2 regions of the Clostridium sp. HBUAS56017 genome follow, and region 1 is predicted to be linked to the other one. Evidence: riboswitches for the same ligand, from Rfam matches in the RefSeq annotation. Region 1 holds a riboswitch; the other holds the start of a gene.
The links. Region 1 has a riboswitch for FMN ahead of ribD (bifunctional diaminohydroxyphosphoribosylaminopyrimidine deaminase/5-amino-6-(5-phosphoribosylamino)uracil reductase RibD). Riboswitches for the same ligand answer to the same signal wherever they lie in the genome.
Positions count from the first base shown of each region.

Region 2: linked by a shared signal. The riboswitch ahead of FAY47_RS13340 (ECF transporter S component) and the one ahead of ribD (bifunctional diaminohydroxyphosphoribosylaminopyrimidine deaminase/5-amino-6-(5-phosphoribosylamino)uracil reductase RibD) in region 1 are both predicted to bind FMN.

Region 1 is NZ_SULK01000005.1:78,743-82,168, reverse strand. Features, by position in the region: gene FAY47_RS06555 (homocysteine synthase) at 1-1,153, shown strand, start outside; FMN riboswitch at 1,243-1,357, shown strand; gene ribD (bifunctional diaminohydroxyphosphoribosylaminopyrimidine deaminase/5-amino-6-(5-phosphoribosylamino)uracil reductase RibD) at 1,547-2,641, shown strand; gene FAY47_RS06545 (riboflavin synthase) at 2,644-3,291, shown strand; gene FAY47_RS06540 (bifunctional 3,4-dihydroxy-2-butanone-4-phosphate synthase/GTP cyclohydrolase II) at 3,304-3,426, shown strand, end outside.
Region 2 is NZ_SULK01000015.1:32,160-35,585, reverse strand. Features, by position in the region: partial or broken gene FAY47_RS13345 (Tex family protein) at 1-1,619, shown strand, start outside; FMN riboswitch at 1,663-1,780, shown strand; gene FAY47_RS13340 (ECF transporter S component) at 1,896-2,477, shown strand; gene FAY47_RS13335 (SH3 domain-containing protein) at 2,691-3,426, shown strand, end outside.

The DNA of each region.
Region 1 (3,426 bases):
AAATCTTTTTGGGCTAAAAGAAAATGGAAACATATATTCAAGGATAATGAATCCAACTAGTGATGTATTTGAAAAAAGAATGGCTACTCTTGAGGGGGGAATTGGAGCATTAGCAACAGCGAGTGGAGCAGCTGCAATTACCTATTCAATACTTAATATTGCTGGGGTTGGTGATGAAATAGTTGCGGCATCAACTCTTTATGGTGGAACTTATAATTTGTTCTCCTTAACTCTACCTAGGCTTGGAATTAAAACTACTTTTGTAGATCCAGATGAACCAGAAAATTTCGAAAAGGCTATTAATGAAAACACAAAAGCACTATATGTTGAATCAATAGGAAATCCAGGGATTAATGTTGTTGATATAGAAGCTGTAGCTAATATAGCTCACAAACATGGAATACCATTAATAGTGGATAATACTTTTGGAACACCTTATTTAATTAGACCAATAGAATATGGAGCTGATATAGTAGTACATTCAGCTACTAAGTTTATTGGAGGACATGGTAATTCAATAGGTGGAGTAATAGTGGATGGTGGTAATTTTGACTGGGCACAGAACGATAAGTTCCCAGGATTTACTCAGCCAGATACAAGTTATCATGGATTGAGATATGCTCATGATATTGGAGCTGCTGCTTTTATTACTAAGGCACGTGTTCAATTACTAAGAGATACTGGAGCTTGCATAAGTCCATTTAATGCATTTTTATTGTTGCAAGGACTTGAAACTCTTTCATTAAGGGTAGATCGTCATCTCGAAAATAGCAAGAAAATAGCAGAATATTTGAATTTTCATGAACAAGTAGCTTGGGTGAATTATCCTTCATTAGAAGGTAATAAATACTATGACTTAGCTAAAAAGTATTTACCAAAAGGAGCCGGATCAATATTTACATTTGGAGTAAAGGGTGGAGAAGAAAAAGCACGTAAGTTCATAGATAGCTTAGAGATATTCTCACAATTAGCAAATGTTGCAGATTCTAAATCCTTAGTTATACATCCTGCATCAACTACTCATCAGCAATTATCTGATGAAGAGCAAAAAGATGCTGGTGTTACAAAGGATATGATTAGATTATCTATAGGAACAGAACATGTTGACGATCTTATTGAGGATTTAGAGAATGCTTTTAAAAAGATAAAATAAAGTTGTAGTAAATATAAGATTATATTATTTTTTATAGTAAGATATTGACAGAATAGAAAAATAAGAATAATATGGGTATGTAAAATTAAATAATTCTTCGGGGCAAGGTGTAATTCCTTACCGGCGGTATAGCCCGCAAGCCATTGTGCATGATTCGGTGAAATTCCGAGGCCGACAGTAAAGTCTGGATGTGAGAAGATAGTGATAGATATAATAGAATTATATCAATTTTGTATACATTGCTCTGAAATATTTATATTTCAGAGCTTTTTTATACAATTGGTTTTTATATACCTAATTAAAGCCTCGAGTTATATACTCGAGTTTTTTTATTTTAAAGATTAAAGTTAAAGGCCTTGAAGGATAATAAGTAATAAAGAAAGGAGAGTATAAATGGATGAAAAGTATATGGAAATGGCATTGAGCTTAGCTAAGGAAGGAAGTGGCTTAGTGAGTCCAAACCCAATGGTAGGAGCTGTCATTGTAAAGGAAGGAAGAGTTATTAGCAAGGGATATCACAAAATGTATGGAGGAAATCATGCAGAAGTGGAAGCTTTCAATAGTACTGATGAAGATGTTGAAGGAGCAACTATGTATGTGACTTTGGAACCCTGTTCACATTATGGAAAAACACCGCCTTGCGCAGATTTGATAATCAAGAAGAAAATAGCAAAAGTTATTATAGGTACTTTAGATCCAAATCCTTTGGTATCAGGTAATGGAGTGAAAAAACTTAAAGATGCTGGAATTGAAGTGCGAGTTGGGGTATTAGAAGATGAATGCAAAAAAGTTAATGAAATATTTATGAAATATATTTCAGAAAAGACACCATTTGTTTTGATGAAAACAGCTATGTCTCTAGATGGAAAGATTTCAACTTATACAGGAGAATCAAGATGGATTTCAGGAGAGGAATCAAGGAAACAAGTTCATAGATTAAGAGGAAAGTATTCAGCTATAATGGTTGGCGTAAATACAGTTATTCAAGATGATCCAGAACTTACTTGTAGAATTGAAGGAGGCAAAAATCCAATTAGAATAATCCTAGATAGCAATTTAAAAATTCCAGTAAATTCTAAGGTGGTTCAAAGTGCAAAGGATGTGAAAACCATAGTTGTAGCAACTAAAAAAGCACGTATACAAGATGGAATAATATTAGAAAAGAAGGGGATAAATATATTATTAACCAATGAAGTGAATGGGAGAGTAGACTTGAGGGAACTGGTAAAAAAGCTAGGAGAGCAGAATATTGATAGTATACTTCTTGAAGGAGGAGCAACTTTAAACTTTTCAGCACTTCAAGAAGGAATAGTAGACAAAGTTCAGATATATGTAGCTCCTATGTTATTAGGTGGAGAAATGTCTAAGTCTATAGTAGGAGGAAAGGGAGTAGAGCATTTAAAAGATGCTTTTAGATTAAAAAATTTAACTTCTAAGTCAATAGGTAAAGATATTTTAATAGAAGGATATGTAAAAAAGGGAGATTAGATATGTTTACAGGGATTGTTGAAGAAATAGGAGAGATCGAGTCTATAAAAAGTGGAGAAAAGTCTTCTACTTTGGTGATAAAAGCTAATAAGGTTATTCAGAATACTAGAGTAGGAGATAGTATTTGCACAAATGGAGTATGTCTTACTGTAACCAGTATGGGAAAAGATATATTTGAGGCAGATGTAATGGCAGAAACCTTAAGAAGAAGCACTTTAGGAGAGCTTAAAAAGTCAAGTAAGGTAAATCTTGAAAGAGCATTAACTTTGCAAGACAGACTAGGGGGACATTTAGTAAGCGGACACATCGATGGGATAGGAGAAATAATCTCTATTAAAAAGGAAGATACTGCTACATGGTTCCATATAAAAGTAGAAGATAATTTGCTCAAATATATAGTAGAAAAAGGTTCCATAACTATAGATGGAATAAGCTTAACAGTAGCATATGTAGATAGTAAAAGTTTTAAGGTATCAATAATACCTCATACATCTAAAGAGACTATTTTACTAAATAGGAATGTTAGAGATATGGTAAATATTGAGTGTGACATTCTTGGGAAATATATTGAGAAGCTATTTGGGTATAGGAAAGAAGATAAAAAGAACAATATAGATGAAGAGTTTTTAAAAATAAATGGGTTTATGTAAGGAGAGAGTAATATGTATAAATTTAATACTATAGAGGAAGCTATAGAAGATATTAAAGAAGGTAAAATGTTAATTGTTATAGATGACGAAGATAGAGAAAATGAAGGCGATCTTGTAGTAGCTGCTGAAAAAGCT
Region 2 (3,426 bases), on a different contig from region 1:
TAGTAATGAGAGAAGGTTACATTGAGTCAAAAGGTGAATCAGAAGAACCAACTCCTTATGAAATGTATTATGATTATAGTGAAGAAGTAAAGAAGATCCCGCCTCATAGAATATTGGCTATAAATAGAGGAGAAAAAGAAAAGATTCTTTCTGTAAAGGTTACTTTAAGTGAAGATAAAGTAATTAGCTATTTGGAGAGAGAGCTTCTTAAAAAGAATGAAACTACAGACGAAAAATTAAAGCTTGCTATAAGAGATGCCTATAAGAGATTGGTTTTTCCATCAATAGAAAGAGAAATTAGAAGTGAGCTTACTGATAAGGGTGAAGTTGGAGCTATAATGGTTTTTAAGGAAAATTTAAAGGCATTATTAATGCAAGCTCCTATAAAAGGGAAAGTAGTTATGGGATATGATCCAGGGTTTAGAACTGGGTGTAAAGTTGCTATTTTAGATGCAACAGGAAAGTTCTTAGAAAATGTTGCGGTATATCCAACTGTTCCAAGAAAAGATATAGAAGGAACTAAAAAGACTTTGAAAGCTCTTATAAAAAAATACGATGTAGATGTTATATCATTAGGTAATGGAACTGCCTCAAGAGAATCAGAAGAAGTTATATCTGAGATGATTGCAGAGATTAAAGAAGATACTGGTAAAGAATTAGCATATGTCATAGTATCAGAAGCTGGAGCTTCTGTTTACTCAGCTTCTGAACTTGCAACTAAAGAATATCCTGATCTTGATGTAACAGTTAGAGGCGCTATATCAATAGGTAGAAGACTTCAAGATCCACTAGCAGAGCTTGTAAAGATAGATCCTAAAGCTATAGGAGTAGGACAGTACCAACATGATGTTACCCAAAAGAGATTAGAAGAATCTCTTAAAGGAGTAGTAGAAGATTCGGTAAATAAAGTTGGAGTTGATTTAAATACTGCAACACCATCATTACTAACATATATTTCAGGTATTAATGCAGCTATTGCAAAAAATATTGTAGATTATAGAGATGAACAAGGTGGATTTAAAAGTAGAAAAGAACTTTTAAAAGTTAAAAGATTAGGGCAAAAAGCTTATGAACAGTGTGCAGGTTTTTTAAGAGTAGCAGAGAGTAAAGAACCTTTAGATAATACATCAGTTCATCCAGAGTCATACAGTGAAGCAAAAAAACTTATGGAGATATTAGGATACTCAGCTGATGATTTGAAGAATAAGAAATTAGAAGATATAGAAGAGAGAGTAAAAAATAAAGGATTAAATAATATTGAAAAAGATTTTGAAATTGGTGAATTAACATTAAAGGATATTATTAAAGAACTTCAAAAGCCTGGTAGAGATCCTAGAGATGAAATGCCAAAGCCGATTTTAAAAACTGGGGTTGTAGATCTTAAAGATTTATCAGCAGGAATGGTTCTTATGGGAACAGTAAGAAATGTATCTGACTTTGGAGCATTTGTTGATATAGGAGTTCACCAAGACGGATTGGTTCATAAGAGCCAAATGGCAGATAGATTTGTTAAGCATCCTCTGGATATAGTTAAAGTTGGAGACATAGTTAAGGTTAAGATATTGGAAGTAGATACTAAACGTAAGAGAATAGGATTAACAATGAAAGACATAGAATAGTATATATTGCAACAATTTTAAAATAGGTGTATAATATAAACAAAAAAGTCTTCAGGGCGAGGTGTAAGTCCTCACCGGCGGTATAGCCCGCGAGCTAAGTTTTTAGTTGATTCGGTTAAATTCCGAAGCCGACAGTATAGTCTGGATGAGAGAAGATAACATACAATAGTTAGAAAGATAATTCTAATGAATTTGTTATCATTAGCCCTGACGTAGAATGTCAGGGCTTTATTTGTTTTTAACATCCACCCTAGGAGAAAAAATTGGAGGGTTAAAATGAATAATTTAAACACACGATTAAACAAATTAATTAAAATTTCATTATTGTCAGCTATAGCAGTGATTCTAATGTATATTGAAGTTCCAATATTGCCTGCTTTCGGTTGGTTAAAGATGGATATTAGTGAATTGCCAGTACTTATGGGTGCTTTTGCATTTGGTCCTATTGCTGGAATAGTTATTGAAGGAATAAAGATATTATTGTTCTTACTACTTAGAGGTACTCAAACTGGTGGAGTGGGAGAAGTTGCTAACTTTATAATTGGAATATCATTTATTTTACCAGCAACAATTATATACAATAGAAGAAAGAGCAAAAAAAATGCTGTTATTGGTATGATAGTAGGGGCATTATTTATGGAGGTATTTGCAATAGTAGCTAATGTATATTTCTTATTACCTGCTTATGGTATGGCAATGGAACCATCACAATTGATGAATTATGTTACTGCAGGTTTATTACCTTTTAATGGAGTTAAGGCCGTTCTAGTTTCTGTTATTACGTTCTTAGTTTATAAGAGAGTATCTGTAGCAATATTTAAGGTAGAACCTGAAGTTAGAAAAACTAGAGAAATATAGATATTATAAAAAGTTTATAGGATATTAATTTTTTAAGACCTTTTTGAAAAATGAGAAATTTGTCAAAAGGGTCTTATTTTTTTGGTAAATTATTCGATAATAAGGTTAGAAAAAGAATAATATGGTATAATATATTCATATATGAATAATAAGTGACTTTTTGTAAAGTGAAATTGATATATATTAAGTATTACAGATTGAAGGAGATAAGTTATGAAAAGAAATAAAATAATGAAACTTGTAGTTGCATCATCGGCAATTGCAGGAGGGATAAGTTTATCTAGCAATACTGTACATGCAACTGAAAACAATGCTGGTAATATTAAAACTGGCGAGTTAACTAAAAGTAGTATGGCATTAAAAAGTGTTACTAAAGGAAAAGTGGTTAATATAAGCACTAATCTTAGAGTTCGTTCAGATGCAGGAACTAACTATGATACTATTGGATATTTATATAATGGACAAGAAATTGAGGTTAACTCAGAAAAAGGTGGCTGGTATAGGATATCTTTTAATGGGAGAGAAGGGTATGTTTCAAAAGATTATATAAATTTAAATGAATCTCTTTCAAATACTGTAGTTACATCTGAAAAAAAAGGACAAGTAATAAATATAACAAGTAGTTTAAATATAAGACAATCAGCAAGCACAGGTTCAGCTGTAATTGGATCATTAAGAAATGGTGATACATTTGAGATTATATCAAATAGTAATGGTTGGTATAATATAAAATCACAAAACACAATAGGTTTTATAAATGGTGAATATGTAAAAGAAGTAGATAGTTCAAGTATACAAAATAAACCTAAACCACAAGTTGAAGTAAAATCTGGGGTAAAAGGAAAAGTAGTTAATATAACATCTAATTTAAGAGTTAGGACAAGTCCTTCTACTTCTTCATCTATTTTAGGTTATATATTAAACGGACAAGAAGTTGGTATAACAGGTG